DNA from 2 places in the Streptomyces sp. NPDC049879 genome. Region 1 is predicted to be linked to the other one. Evidence: riboswitches for the same ligand, from Rfam matches in the RefSeq annotation. Region 1 holds a riboswitch; the other holds the start of a gene.
What was found. Region 1 has a riboswitch for S-adenosylmethionine ahead of ACIBPC_RS14040 (aminotransferase class V-fold PLP-dependent enzyme). Riboswitches for the same ligand answer to the same signal wherever they lie in the genome.
Positions count from the first base shown of each region.

Region 2: linked by a shared signal. The riboswitch ahead of thrC (threonine synthase) and the one ahead of ACIBPC_RS14040 (aminotransferase class V-fold PLP-dependent enzyme) in region 1 are both predicted to bind S-adenosylmethionine.

Region 1 covers NZ_JBITKT010000003.1:691,501-698,926, reverse strand. The annotation lists gene ACIBPC_RS14050 (YbaK/EbsC family protein) at 392-892, shown strand; gene ACIBPC_RS14045 (hypothetical protein) at 896-1,465, opposite strand; SAM riboswitch class IV at 1,643-1,759, shown strand; gene ACIBPC_RS14040 (aminotransferase class V-fold PLP-dependent enzyme) at 1,908-3,206, shown strand; gene rfbB (dTDP-glucose 4,6-dehydratase) at 3,216-4,208, opposite strand; gene ACIBPC_RS14030 (Fpg/Nei family DNA glycosylase) at 4,288-5,079, opposite strand; gene ACIBPC_RS14025 (S1 family peptidase) at 5,142-6,050, opposite strand; gene ACIBPC_RS14020 (hypothetical protein) at 6,194-6,613, opposite strand; gene ACIBPC_RS14015 (serine hydrolase domain-containing protein) at 6,815-7,426, shown strand, end outside.
Region 2 covers NZ_JBITKT010000009.1:168,207-175,632, reverse strand. The annotation lists gene ACIBPC_RS27280 (hypothetical protein) at 1-393, opposite strand, end outside; gene groL (chaperonin GroEL) at 526-2,154, opposite strand; gene ACIBPC_RS27270 (cold-shock protein) at 2,427-2,630, opposite strand; gene ACIBPC_RS27265 (MoaD/ThiS family protein) at 3,102-3,380, opposite strand; gene thrC (threonine synthase) at 3,377-4,666, opposite strand; SAM riboswitch class I at 4,685-4,824, opposite strand; gene ACIBPC_RS27255 (glucosyl-3-phosphoglycerate synthase) at 5,032-5,997, shown strand; gene ACIBPC_RS27250 (trehalose-6-phosphate synthase) at 6,221-7,426, shown strand, end outside.

The DNA.
Region 1 (7,426 bases):
GAAGCTAACCTGGAAACAGGGAAATAGGTCTGTGGCGATCTGCTAGGTTACGCAGATCTACAGGTACTTCGAAACTTCGAAGCCTAGCTACGTCACCGACTGGGACTCTCCTCCTGAATGGCAGTGTGAGACCGGCAGCGACATCTTCCAAGCGATCGAATAGGAGGCTCCAACTTTGCGCTCGAGCCTTCACGTTCGCCCGGCTCATCGCCCACGACAGGCAAGGACGGGCATCCGGGCTCCTGCAGTATCGGCCGCCAGTCGGATGACCTCCTCCTCGCATGGGTCCGTTATGGACACCTCGGGTGCTGGGGAAACGGGGCGACGCGCGTCGTGGGGTGGGGATACGCTCCGGCGCGCTGGTTGTTGTCGTGTGAGCGAGGAGTTGTCCATGACTGCCACTGCCGCGTTCGATCATCTGCCCGTGCGGAGCCGGGTTGTCGCGCAGGTGCTTGCGGCGGCCGGTGTCGCCGGGGCTGTGCGGGAGTTGGAGGTGCCCGCGCGTACGGCTGCCGAGGCCGCTGCCGCGCTCGGGTGTGAGGTGGGGGCCATCGCCAACAGCCTCGTCTTCGTCAGTGGCGCGGATGCCGAGCCCGTGCTCGTGCTCACCAGTGGCAGCCACCGTGTCGACACCGCCGCCCTCGCCGCGCGGATGGGGCTCGCCGGCCTTGAACGCGCCACCGCCGCCCAGGTGCGGGAGGCGACCGGACAGGCCATCGGTGGTGTCGCGCCGGTCGGGCACCCCGCGCCGCTGCGCACCGTCGTGGACACCGCGCTCGCCGACCACCCGAAGGTCTGGGCGGCGGGCGGGACGCCGCATACGGTCTTTCCCACCACGTACGCCGAGTTGCTCGCTCTCACCGAAGGGACCGCGCTGGTCGTCACGGCCTGAGCGTCAGGACCAGGCGTCCCGCTCCTGGCCGAGGCGCACGCCGACGCGCTGTGCGTGGAGGAGCATGCGGCGGCTCATGAGATAGCTGGGGATCAGCAGCGCCGCCAGTACCACCCACATCAGCGCGGCGGCGTCGCGCCCGGCCAGCCACTGCGCCGCGCTCGTCACCAGGAACATGCCGGTCAGCAGCGGCCAGAACCACCGGCGGCGGCCGAGCTGCTTGCGCTGCTGCCGGACGAGGAGCGCCATCTCGCGGCGCGCCGTCGGGTCGCGCGGGATGCGTTCCTGCCTGATGCGCCGGAGCAGGACGGGCAGGCGTGCGGGCGGCACGCCGACCTGCGAGGCGTACGTCCGCCGTGCGAACCGGCTCATCGCGGCCGTCAGCCCCGTCCACACCACCCAGGCGGCGCCCAGGCCCAGCGCGCGCGGCGCGTCCGCCAGCCACGCGATCAGCACAGCGGCCACCGCCCCGGCGGCGGCGAGGGCCCCGAGGAACACCCAGGGCTTGTCCATGGGGCGCCGTTCCGCCTCCCAGTCGATGTCGCCACCCGCGCTGTCACCCACTGCGTCCACCGTCCTCGCCGTCCCTTCCGCCGGTCGCCTCCGCGTGTCCTCGCTGTCCGGATACCCGGCGGGGAGCCGCCCAAGGTCGGTCGGTCAACGGGAAGTTGACGGGGGCGGCCGTCCGCGCGTCCGCTGGCTGAGACGGGCTTACGGGCCGTTCGGGCGCTGTGCCAGAATCCTCGGCGAGGTCACGAGTGACAGCGCCATGGGCCCCGGCCCGCTGTCCGGCAACCCTCCGTCGTGGCGGGGTGCCCCGGGTGATGACCGGGCGGTGGGACAGACGTCCCGCGGCAAGTGCGGCTTCGAGGAGTACTCCATGCGAATGCGAATGCGGTAGAGCGCCGGGCGCTCCCCCTTCCCGTCCCACCGGCCGTGACCCGGCCGTTGCCCTTCTCGACCTTCATCCCGTTCCCGGCGCCGTCGCCGCGCCATGCCTTCGGGAGGCCACGCCATGACCGTTTCCGGTATCCCCGCCACCGACGTCACCCCGCCGCGGCAGGACGACGCGCTCGCCGTCCTCAGCTCGGACGTCACCGTTCCCCTCGCCACCGGCGGCGAGGTCACGTACGCCGCGCTCGACTACGCCGCCAGCGCCCCCGTCCTGCGCCGCGTCTGGAACGAGGTCGCCGCCTACGCGCCGCTGTACGGCAGCGTCCACCGCGGCACGGGCCACCTCTCCCGGCTGTCCACCGAGCTGTTCGAGGCGAGCCGCGAGACGGTCGCCGCGTTCCTCGGCGCGCGCCCCGGCGACCAGGTCCTCTTCACCCGCTCCACGACCGACTCGCTCAATCTGCTGGCCGCCGCGCTTCCCGCCGGGACGCACGTCCTCGTCTTCGAGACCGAGCACCACGCCGCCCTGCTGCCCTGGGCCCACCACGGCCACGACGTCACGTACCTCGACGCGCCCGCCGGCCCGGCCGAGGCCGTCGCCACCGCCGAGGCCGCCCTCGCCGCGCTGCCGGAGGGCGAGGCGCTGCTGTGCGTCACGGGCGCGTCCAACGTCACCGGCGAGCTGTGGCCCGTACGCGAACTGGCCGCCGCCGCCCACCGCCACGGCGCCCGCATCGTCCTGGACGCCGCGCAGCTCGCCCCGCACCGGCGGATCGACGTGACCGCGCTGGACGTGGACTGGGTCGCGTTCTCCGGGCACAAGCTGTACGCGCCGTTCGGCTCCGGTGTCCTCGCGGGCCGCTCCGACTGGCTCGACGCCGCCCCGCCCTACCTCGCGGGCGGCGGCGCCACCCGCGTCGTCAGCCGCAGCGCGGACGGCGGGGTCGCGGTCGAGTGGAACACCGACGAGGCGCGCCACGAGGCCGGGTCGCCCAACGTCGTCGGCGCGCTCGCCGTCGCCGCCGCCTGCCGCGCCCTCACCGAGGCCGGTCCCGACGCGCTCCTCGCCCACGAACGGCGGCTGCTCGGCATCCTCCGCGAAGGGCTCGCCGCGATCCCCGCCGTCCGGGAGCTGTCGCTCTTCGGCGCGGACGCCGACCGCGTGCCCGTCGTCTCGTTCACCGTCGCCGGATGGGACAGCGCCGACCTCGCGCGCACGCTGTCCGACCGGTACGGCATCGGGGTGCGCTCCGGGCTGTTCTGCGCCCAGCCGCTGGTGCGCGCGCTGCTCGGCGCGTCGGCGACGGACGGCGACTGCGACGGGCCCGTGCAGGCCGTACGCGCCAGCTTCGGCGCGGGCACACCGGACGAGCACGTCACGCGCCTGGTCGCGGCCCTGCGTGAACTGGCGGGCGCCTGACGGCTCGGCTCAGCGCGCGGCGCGGTCGCGCAGCGGCCGCCACCAGTCCGGGTGGTCCCGGTACCAGGCGACGGTCGCGGCGAGCGCGGCGGGGAAGTCGGCGCGGGGCGCGTAGCCGAGGCGGGTGCGGATCTTGGTCCAGTCGACCGAGTAGCGGCGGTCGTGGCCCTTGCGGTCGGCGACGTGCCTGATCCGGTCGGGGCCCGCGCCGCAGGCCTCCAGGATCAGGCGGGTGAGGGCGAGGTTGGTCAGCTCGGTGCCGCCGCCGACGTTGTAGACCTCGCCCGCCGCGCCCCGGGTGCGGACCAGTTCGACGGCGCGCACGTGGTCGTCCACGTGCAGCCAGTCCCTGACGTGCAGCCCGTCGCCGTACAGCGGGACCGTGCCGCCCTCCAGCAGCCGGATGACGAACGACGGGATGAGCTTCTCGGGGAACTGGTACGGCCCGAAGTTGTTCGAGCAGCGCGTGATCCGCACGTCCAGGCCGTGCGTGCGGTGCTGCGCCAGGGCCAGCAGGTCGGCGGCGGCCTTGGACGCGGCGTACGGCGACGTCGGGTCCACCGGATGCGTCTCCGGCCACGAGCCGTCCGCCAGGGACCCGTACACCTCGTCCGTCGAGATGTGCACGAACACGCGTACGCCGCCGAGGCGCGCCGCGTCGAGCAGCACCTGTGTGCCCAGCACGTTGGTCGAAGCGAACAGGCCGCCGTCCCGGATCGACCGGTCCACGTGCGACTCGGCCGCGAAGTGGACCACCTCGTCGTGCTCCGTCATCAGGCGCGCCGCCAGCGCGGCGTCCCTGATGTCGCCGTGCACGAAGCGGAACGCGGGGTGGTCGCGCACCGGCGCGAGGTTCGCGCGGTGCCCGGCGTAGGTGAGGGCGTCGAGCACGGTGACGGCCACGCCGCCGGGGCCGCCGGGGCCGCTCGGGCCGAGGAGCGCGCGGACGTAGGCGGAGCCGATGAAACCGGCGCCGCCGGTCACGAGAATCCGGGTCGTCATGGGTCGTCGGGGAGCCTTCCGCGCCGCTGTGTCCTGCCTGTCCTGGCCTGTCCGGTCCCGACCGTATCCCGCACGTTCCTCACGCCCGGGGGTCGGGCTGGCAGTGCGGGCACCAGACGGTGGAGCGCCCGGCGATCCTGCCGTGGGCGAGGGGGCCGCCGCAGCGCGGGCAGGTGCCGTCGCGGTCGCGGCGGTGGCCCGTCAGCCCGTCGGTGTCCGCCGGGACGTGGCCGGCGGGCACCGCGTCGGCGAGCACGTGGTGGGTCGCCCCGACGAGGCGGCGGCGCTCCGCGTCCGTGAGGCGGTCGGCGCGGGCGGCCGGGTGCAGCCGGGCCTGCCACAGGATCTCGTCGGACAGCAGGTTGCCGAGCCCGGCCACCACGGACTGGTCGAGCAGGGCGCCCTTCAGGCCGCCGCGCCGTCCGGCGAGGCGCCGGGCGAAGTCGGCGTCGCCGACCGCCAGCGCGTCGGGGCCCTGGTCGCCGATGACCCGTTCGGCGTCCTCGTCGGTGGGCGCGAGCCAGATGCCGCGCAGCTTGCGCTGGTCGCGGAAGCGCAGCTCGCGCCCGTCGTCCAGGCGGAACGCCACCCGGTCCCAGCGCTCGCGCGGCGCGCCCGCGTCGGCGGGCACCAGGCGGCCCGTCATGCCGAAGTGGAACAGGACGGTCGGGCCGTCGGTGCGGCCGAGGAGCCACTTGCCGCGCCGCTCGGCGGCCCGGAAGCGGCGGCCCTCCAGGCCGCGCCGCAGCCGGGCGGTGCTCACGTCCCGCAGGACGCCCGCGTCGGCGACCTCGACGCGTACGACACGGTGGCCCGTGCCGCACGCGTCGAGGACCCGGCGGAAAGCCTCGACGTCGGGCAGTTCCGGCATGGCGCCAGCGTAGGTCGGCGCCCGCGTGCCCGCGCGTCGGCGGGGCCCGGCGTCGGGTGGGGTCAGAGGAGGGTGAGGCCGTAGACGGCGAGGATCTCGGCGATCGGCTGGTAGAACGACATGCCGCCGCTCGTGCAGTTGCCCTGGCCGCCGGAGAGGATGCCGACCGCGCGGCCGGTCGTGCCGGACGGGTCGATCGTGAACAGGGGGCTGCCGCTTTCGCCCGGCTGGGAGCAGATGTTGGTGGCGGTGAGGCCGGAGACGATGCCGTTCGCGTAGTTGACGGTGACGTTGACGGCGGTGACGTTGCCCGGGCGGCAGCCGGACGGGCCCGAGTGCCACACCCGCTGGCCGACGGCCGGGGAGACGGGGCCGGTGATGTCGATCTCCTGGCCGTTGCAGATCACGGTCCCCGGCCGGGGGACGGCGGAGTTCGCGTAGCGGATGATCCCGTAGTCGTTGCCGGGGAAGCTCGACCCGGTGACGGGGCCGATGGGGACGCTCAGCGCCGGGTTGGTGTACCAGGTGCCGCCGAGCGACGTGCAGTGCCCGGCGGTCGCGACGTAGTCCACGCCGCCGCCCCGCACGTTGAACCCGGCGACGCAGCTCCCGCCGCCGCTGAAGATCTGCTCGCCGCCGCGCAGGTGCGGGCGGAAGACGCCGCCGGTCCGTTCGACCGCCAGCGCGCCCGCCAGGTCGTCCGCGCGCTCGCGCAGGCGGGCGAGGTCGCGGTCGGAGACGGTCGTGTCGGCGAGGACGCGGACGGTCCCCGACGCGGTGTCGGTGTACCAGGCGGTGCCGGTGATGTCGGCCGCCTCGACGGCGGCGCGGGCGTCCGCCAGCTCGGCGGCGCCGTACGTGCGGGGCGCGGCCGTCGCTCCGGCGGGTGCCGGTGCGAAGAGGGCCGCGGCGATCAGGGTCGCCACCGTGGCGGCGATGCGTTTGACGAAGGGCGTGCGCTGGATGCTCATCCGGTCCTCCCGGGCGGCCGGCTGCGGGGCGTGCTCCTGACAGGCGGTGCGGGGCGGTACGCGTCGGTACGTGGCGCGTTCGGATTGTCCCATCGCCCTGCGCGCTGCCAAGGGGCGTTTCGGCCACCCGGCCCGGAGCGGGATCAGCCCACGGGCACGCCGGTCAACTCGTCCACGAAGCGGTCCAGTTCGGGCTGCCAGAAGTGCGCGACGTCGCAGTGCAGCGTCCCGGCGCCGTCGGGCAGCCGCAGCCGCACATGGCTGGCGAGCGACCCACGGCCCGAGTCCTCGACCAGGAAGCCGCCGTCCCTCGGCAGCGTCCACCGCCGCTTGCGCGGCCCCGGCCAGCGGAAGCCGCCGGTGTCGTGCACGACGACCGTCCGCTCCGTCAGCGTCACGAAGCAGTCCTTGGACAGCAGGTGGTTGACCGCGTCGAGCACCTTCCACGGGCGCCAGGCGCCGAACGCGTGGAACGTCACGAGCGCCCGTTCGCCCGGATCGCTGCGCGCGATCTCCTCCGCCGCCTGCGCCCTGACCCGTTCCTTGTCCCAGCGGATCGCCATGGTGTCCTCCGTCCACCGCGCGGCCGGCGCCCTGCCGGCCCCGCTGAACCGGGTGAGCGAAACCGGGCGAAGCAAACGCGATCGGTACACAACGGCGCCACAACTGGCCGAAAACGCGGAGGTGCCCGGCGGCGAAAGGCCGTTGACATGCGGTCCGCGCGGGGCGGACGATCGCGCGGGGACGAAAGCGGGAGGCGCAGCATGGACGCGCAGGCGAGGGCCGAGGAACTGCTGCACGCGTACGTCGCGTCGGGCCGGGAGACCGGCCTCCAGGTCGCGGCCTGGCTGGACGGCGCGCTCGTCGTCGACGCCTGGGCCGGGACCGCCGACCCGGCGACGGGCCGCGCGGTGGACGGCGACACGCTGTTCCAGCTGTACTCCTGCGGCAAGGGGCTGACCGCCACGGCGGTCCACCTGCTGGCCGACCGGGGCGTGCTGGACTACGACGCGCCCGTCGCCGCGTACTGGCCGGAGTTCGGCGTCCACGGCAAGGACCGGATCACCGTCCGGCACGCCCTGACCCACCGGGCCGGGATACCGCACCTGCCCGACGACTTCACGCTGGGCGACATGGCGGACTGGGACCGCGCCTGCGCCGTGGTGGCCGACATGACGCCCGTGGGGGAGCCGGGCACGCGCTCGGGGTACCACCCGGTGGTCTTCGGCTGGCTGCTCGGCGAGACGATACGCCGCGCCGACGGCAGGCGGCCGGACCGCTTCGTCCGCGAGGAGATCACCGGGCCCCTCGGCATCGACGGCTCCCTCGACTTCGGCATACCCGGTGAGGCGCTGCCGCGCGTGGCGCACCACGCG
Region 2 (7,426 bases), on a different contig from region 1:
GCGGATGCCGAGCGCCGCGTCCGGCGTGCCGTCGCGGTGGAGGACGAGGACGCCCGCGTCGTCACCGGCGCCGACGCCGTCGTGCAGCCGCAGTTCGCCCGGCGGCACCAGGACGGCCGTCACCTCGCCCGTCAGGTCCTCGCGGCCGCCGAGCAGCGCGTAGCCCTCGCGCAGAGCGGCGGGCAGCGGGACGCCGAGCCGCGCGGCGGCGGTGTCCATCACGTACGCGTCCCAGCCCGGCTGGTGGTCCACCGGGAGCACGGGCGCCCACTCGCGCGTGAAGCGGTCGAGGAACGTCCAGGCGGCCGTCCTGTCCCGCAGCGCGGCGGCCACGTCGCCCGCGAGGTCGAAGGGGTCCACTGCTGGCACGGCGGCGTCGCGTTCGTCCGTCACCCGGGCAGACTACGCGGCGGCACCGACAGCGGCGGCCGCCCCCGGACGCGGCGAGGGCCCGCCCCGGGCGGCGTGCGCCACCCGGAACGGGCCCTCGTCAGCGCGGCTGTGCGAGCCGGTGGAGGGGACTTCTCAGAAGTCCATGCCCCCGCCCATGCCCGCGGCGTCGGCACCGGCGCCCGCGGCGGCCTTCTCCGGCTTGTCCGCGATGACGGCCTCGGTGGTGAGGAACAGCGCGGCGATGGAGGCGGCGTTCTGCAGCGCGGAGCGCGTGACCTTGGCCGGGTCGATGATGCCCTCGGCCAGCAGGTCGACGTACTCGCCGGTCGCGGCGTTGAGGCCGTGGCCCGGGGTCAGGTTGCGCACCTTCTCGACGACGACGCCGCCCTCGAGACCGGCGTTGACGGCGATCTGCTTCAGCGGGGCCTCCAGGGCCAGCTTCACAGCGGCGGCACCGGTGGCCTCGTCACCCGTCAGGTCCAGCTTCTCGAAGACCGAGGCGGCCTGCAGCAGGGCCACGCCGCCACCGGCGACGATGCCCTCCTCGACGGCGGCCTTGGCGTTGCGCACCGCGTCCTCGATGCGGTGCTTGCGCTCCTTCAGCTCGACCTCGGTGGCGGCACCGGCCTTGATGACGGCCACGCCGCCGGCCAGCTTCGCCAGGCGCTCCTGGAGCTTCTCGCGGTCGTAGTCCGAGTCGGAGTTCTCGATCTCGGCGCGGATCTGGTTGACCCGGCCCTGGACCTGGTCGCTGTCGCCGGCACCGTCGACGATGGTGGTCTCGTCCTTGGTGATGACGACCTTGCGGGCGCGGCCGAGCAGGTCGAGGGTCGCGTTCTCCAGCTTGAGGCCGACCTCCTCGGAGATGACCTGGCCACCGGTGAGGATGGCGATGTCGCCGAGCATGGCCTTGCGGCGGTCGCCGAAACCGGGAGCCTTGACCGCGACGGACCGGAAGGTGCCGCGGATCTTGTTGACCACCAGGGTGGACAGGGCCTCGCCCTCGACGTCCTCGGCGATGATCAGCAGCGGCTTGCCCGACTGCATGACCTTCTCCAGCAGCGGAAGGAGGTCCTTCACGTTGCTGATCTTGGAGTTGACGATGAGGATGTACGGGTCCTCGAGCTCGGCCTCCATGCGCTCCATGTCGGTCGCGAAGTACGCCGAGATGTAGCCCTTGTCGAAGCGCATGCCCTCGGTGAGCTCCAGCTCAAGACCGAAGGTCTGCGACTCCTCGACGGTGATGACGCCTTCCTTGCCGACCTTGTCCATCGCCTCGGCGATCAGCTCGCCGATCTGCGTGTCACCGGCCGAGATGGAGGCGGTGGAGGCGATCTGCTCCTTGGTCTCGACCTCCTTGGCCTGGCCGAGCAGGGCCTCGGAGACCTTCTCCACGGCGGCCTCGATGCCCCGCTTCAGGGCCATCGGGTTGGCGCCCGCCGCGACGTTGCGCAGGCCCTCGCGGACCAGCGCCTGGGCCAGCACGGTCGCCGTGGTCGTGCCGTCACCGGCCACGTCGTCCGTCTTCTTGGCGACCTCCTTGACGAGCTCGGCGCCGATCTTCTCGTAGGCGTCCTCGAGCTCGATCTCCTTGGCGATCGACACACCGTCGTTGGTGATGGTGGGGGCGCCCCACTTCTTCTCCAGCACGACGTTCCGGCCCTTGGGGCCGAGCGTGACCTTGACGGCGTCGGCGAGCTGGTTCATCCCGCGCTCAAGGCCGCGCCGCGCCTCCTCGTTGAACGCGATGATCTTGGCCATGTGAAGTGGTCCTCCCAGAACAGGGGTGGATTGCGCCGGACCGCGCTGGCGCCCGCGACGGACGGCCCAGGGCCTGCGGTTCCTTGCCCCGCCTGGCCGCCGGACCTCACCGAACCGGTCCTTGCTGTCACTCTCACCTCTAGAGTGCTAACCCCATGATTAGCACTCTCCCCCGGCGAGTGCAAACCCCCCGGGGGGTGACACGCACCAGGGCCCGCACCCCTGTCCGGGGTGCGGGCCCTGGTCGTGGCGCTCGCGGTGCGGTCGGCGGTTCAGACGGTCACCCGGACCATGTCGGCCTGAGGACCCTTCTGACCCTGAGAGATCTCGAACTCGACCCGCTGTCCTTCTTCCAGAGTGCGGTAGCCGTCCATCTGGATCGCGCTGTAGTGGACGAACACGTCCGCACCACCGTCTACCGCGATGAAGCCGTAGCCCTTCTCCGCGTTGAACCACTTGACGGTGCCCTGAGCCATTTCCTAACTCCCCATTTGTGCCGGCCCATTCACGAGACCGCACTCCGCGGGCCCGGGTCAGACCTGTCAGACCCCACCCCCCGGCCGTGTGGGGGTGTGCGCCGGAACGCGTGACCGCCGCTGAATGTATCTGCACGGACGCCCAGCGCAACAGGCCATTCGAGGGAGATTTCTTGAGACCACGATCCGGGCAAACGCCGCACGGGGGAAGGTAGTTGGACCATCTCCCCCGGCTCAAAAGTGCCAACCCGACAATTGGTGCACCAATTTTCGGCACGAGATTTGCGCGATGTGTCGCGAATTCATATGCGCCCGGCACGGGCGGGGGCGGGAGGCGCTCGCCACTTTAGCGTTCCCGTGACACGCGACCGCCCCGGAACACGCGGTTCCGGGGCGGCGGGGGTATCTGGACGGTGCGTTTTCGGACGTGCTCGCCGGGGAGCGCGCGACGGCGCGCGCCCCGGCGGGGGGTCAGCAGCCGCCGGCGACGGCCGGGATGATCGAGACGCCCGCGCCGTCCGGCGTCGGCGTGGCCAGGCCCTCGGCGAACCGCACGTCGTCGTCGTTCACATAGACGTTCACGAAGCGCCGCAGCTTGCCCTGGTCGTCCAGCACGCGCCCCGCGATGCCCTGGTGGTTGCGGTCGAGGTCGGCGAGGACCTCCTCCAGCGTGCCGCCCTCGGCGGCCACCTCGGACGCGCCGCCGGTGTACGTGCGCAGGATCGTGGGGATACGGACGGTGACGCTCATGCCAGCCCAGCCTCTCGGAAGGCGTCCAGGTTCGGACGGATGGTCGCGGTAGGACCGGTGGTCGGGGCCACCGCGTCCAGGGTCTTCAGGCCGTCGCCGGTGTTCACGACGACGGTGGTCAGCGAGGGGTCGAGCGCGCCCGCCTCGATCAGCTTGCGGGTCACGCCGAGCGTCACGCCGCCCGCCGTCTCCGTGAAGATGCCCTCGGTCCTGGCCAGCAGCTTGATGGCGTCCACGATCTCGGCGTCCGTGACGTCCTCGACCGCGCCGCCCGTCCGCCGCGCGATGTCCAGGACGTACGGGCCGTCCGCCGGGTTGCCGATGGCGAGGGACTTGGCGATCGTGTCGGGCCGCACCGGCCGCACCACGTCGTGGCCCTCGCGCCAGGCGCGGGAGACCGGGGAGCAGCCCTCGGCCTGGGCGCCGAAGATCCGGTAGGGCCGGTCCTCGACCAGGCCGGTCTCGATCAGCTCCCTGAGTCCCTTGTCGATCTTGGTCAGCTGGGAGCCGGAGGCGATCGGGATGACGATCTGGTCCGGCAGCCGCCAGCCGAGCTGCTCGCAGATCTCGAACGCCAGGGTCTTCGAGCCCTCGGCGTAGTACGGCCGCAGGTTGACGTTGGTGAAGCCCCAGCCCTCGCCGACGGGGTCGCCGATCAGTTCGCTGCAGAAACGATTCACATCGTCGTAGTTGCCCTCGATGGCCACGACGTCGCCGCCGTAGACCGCCGCCATGACGACCTTGCCCTCCTCCAGGTCGTGCGGGATGAACACGCAGGACCGCAGGCCGGCACGGGCGGCGGCCGCGCCGACGGCGCCCGCCAGGTTGCCGGTGGAGGAGCAGGAGAGTGTGGTGAAGCCGAAGGCGCGGGCGGCCTCGACGGCGTTCGCGACGACGCGGTCCTTGAAGGAGTGCGTCGGGTTGCCCGAGTCGTCCTTGACGTACAGGCCGCCGGTGACGCCCAGCTCGGCGGCGAGCCGGTCGGCCTTCACGAGCTGGGTGAAGCCGGGGTTCAGGTTGGGCTTGTCGGCGACGTCCGCGGGCACGGGCAGCAGCGGAGCGTAACGCCAGATGCTCTTCGGCCCGGCCTCGATGCGGCGGCGCAGGCCCTCGGGGTCCCCCGTGGGGAGGTCGTAGGCGATCTCCAGGGGGCCGAAACAGGACTCGCAGGCGAAGCTCGGACTGAGCGGGAAGCGCTCGCCGCACTCGCGACAGGAGAGCGCCACGGCGGGGCCGAGATCGACGGTGGCGGCGGGTGACTGGTCGGCTGCGGTCAGCACGGACATGGGTGCGGGAGCCCCTTCTCCTCATCTTCCCCGGGCGTCTTTCGCCACAGGACGGAATTGGCACCTTCCCCACCGGGAGCCCCGCGTACGGACACGGAACCGGCGGAAGGGTTGCCGGGGCTTCAACGGGCCGTTCCCTCTGCCCCTCTGGATGAGCGGTATGCGATTGTCTGCGCGGGGCCCGATATCCGGAGGACACCTGCGCTGCCCGCGATCGTAACGGACGGCACCGACAATGGCTCGGGCCGTCCGGTCCGCGAGACACAGGGCAAAATCAGGTGGCCGAGCGGGTTGGGGCACCCCAGGAAGGGGCAGATACGGCCATACGGAGTAAAAGTGGCCGAACGCGAACAGGAGCGACATTCGTGCTGGTAGAGGCAGAGGAATGGCTGCACCGCCGATCCTGGACCGCCGCTGACCGCCCGCTGCCGCAGCTGTTGCACGCGAAGCGGACAGCAGGCGCGGCAGGGAGCATCAGCGTGGTCCTCCCCGCGCTGAACGAGGAGGGGACCGTCGGTGCCATCGTGGAAGCACTCCGGCGCGACCTCATGGAGGACGTGCCCCTGATCGACGAGCTGCTCGTGGTGGACTCCGGGTCCACCGACCGCACCTCCGAGGTCGCGGCCGCGGCGGGCGCGAAGGTCGTCCACCGCGACGAGATCCTGCCGCGCATACCCACCGTGCCCGGCAAGGGCGAGGTGCTCTGGCGCTCGCTGCTCGCGGCGAGCGGCGAGATCGTCGCCTTCGTGGACGCCGACCTGAAGGACTTCGACTCGCGGTTCGTCTCCGGCATCCTCGGCCCGCTGCTCACCGAGCCCGACGTGCAGCTGGTCAAGGCGATGTACGACCGGCCGCTCGGCGACAAACCCAACGGCGCCCACCAGGGCGGCCGCGTCACCGAGCTGGTCGCCCGCCCGCTGCTGAACCTGCACTGGCCGCAGCTGGCCGGTGTGGTGCAGCCGCTCGGCGGGGAGTACGCGGCGCGCAGGTCGCTGCTGGAACAGCTGCCGTTCCCCGTCGGGTACGGCGTCGAGCTGGGCCTGCTGATCGACACGCTGCACGTCGCGGGCCTCGACGCGGTCGCCCAGGTCGACGTCGGGGTGCGCAAGCACCGCCACCAGGACGGGCAGGCGCTCGGCCGCATGGCCACCGCCATCATGCGGACGGCGCAGAGCAGGCTGCCCGGCACGGTCCTGCCCCGGCGGGTGGGGCTCACCCAGTTCGAGCGGACGGAGGCGGGCGGCTTCAGCCCGCGGACGCACCCGATCGACGCGGACGAGCGCCCGCCGATGTGCGGGGTCCCGGAGTACGCGGCGCGGCAGGCGGCCTGACCCGGGCCGTACGCGCGCGCCGCCGCGCGGGCGGTGTGACGGGTGACACGTTTCACCGGCCGCGCGGTCGGACAGCCTTTCGCGACGGGGGCAGCGCCGCCCCCGGGAACCGGACGGACCGCCCGCCCGTCACGGCACGCCGCCGGAGAGCCGTCACGCTCCGCAGCGGCCGGCGCCCTACAGTCGTTCCCCTCTCGCACAGTCCGCCCGACAGGGAGTCCCGATGACCACCGAGCAGGTCCTCGTCGCATCGAACCGGGGCCCGGTGAGCTACAGCCTGGCCGACGACGGTTCCCTCAGCGCGCGGCGCGGCGGCGGCGGTCTCGTCTCGGGCCTCAGCGCCCTCGGCCCCGAGGCGGGCACCTGGGTCTGCGCGGCACTCGGCGACGGCGACCGCGCCGCGGCGGCGCGGGACGGCGGACGGCTCCCCGTGGAGGACACCGGCGGCCAGGCCGTGCGGATGCTGGACATCCCGGCCGACACGTTCGACGCCGCGTACAACGGCGTCGCCAACTCCGTGCTGTGGTTCGTGCACCACCTGCTGTACCAGACCCCGCTTGAGCCGGTCTTCGACGCCGACTTCGAGCGCCAGTGGTCCGGTTTCGAGGCGTACGGCGCCGCCTTCGCCGACGCGCTCGCCGCCGACGCGGAGCCGGGCGCGGCCGTGCTCGTGCAGGACTACCACCTCTCGCTCGTCCCCGGGCTGCTGCGCGAGCGGCGCCCCGACCTGCGGATCGGCCACTTCTCGCACACCCCCTGGGCGCCGCCGGACCTCTTCCGGCTGCTGCCCGACGCGATCGGGCGGCAGGTGCTGCTGGGCATCCTGGGCGCGGACCGGGCGGCGTTCCTGACGCGGCGCTGGGCCGACGCGTTCGCCGCCTGCTGCGCGGACCTGCTCGGCGCGGCGGTCGGCGACGGCACGGTGACGCACGAGGGCCGCACGACGCGGCTCGGCGTGCACGGCCTCGGCGCCGACGCCGACTTCCTGCGGGAACGCGCCTTCCGCCCCGACGTGGACGAACGGCTCGCGGCGCTGCGCGCGCAGGTCGGCGACCGGCGGACGGTGGTGCGCGTGGACCGCACCGAGCTGTCGAAGAACATCGTGCGCGGCCTGCACGCGTTCCGGCGGCTGCTCACGGACCGGCCGGAGTGGCGCGGGCGGGTGTCGCACGTGGCGTTCGCCTACCCGTCGCGGCAGGACCTGGCGGTCTACCGCGACTACACGGCGGAGGTGTCGCGCGTCGCGGACGGGATCAACGCGGAGTTCGGCGCGGGCGACTGGACGCCGGTGGTGCTCCATGTGAAGGACGACTTCGCCCGCTCGCTCGCCGCCTACCGCATGGCGGACGTCGCGCTGGTGAACCCGATCCGCGACGGCATGAACCTCGTCGCCAAGGAGGTCCCCGTCGTCTCCGAGCGGGGCGTGGCG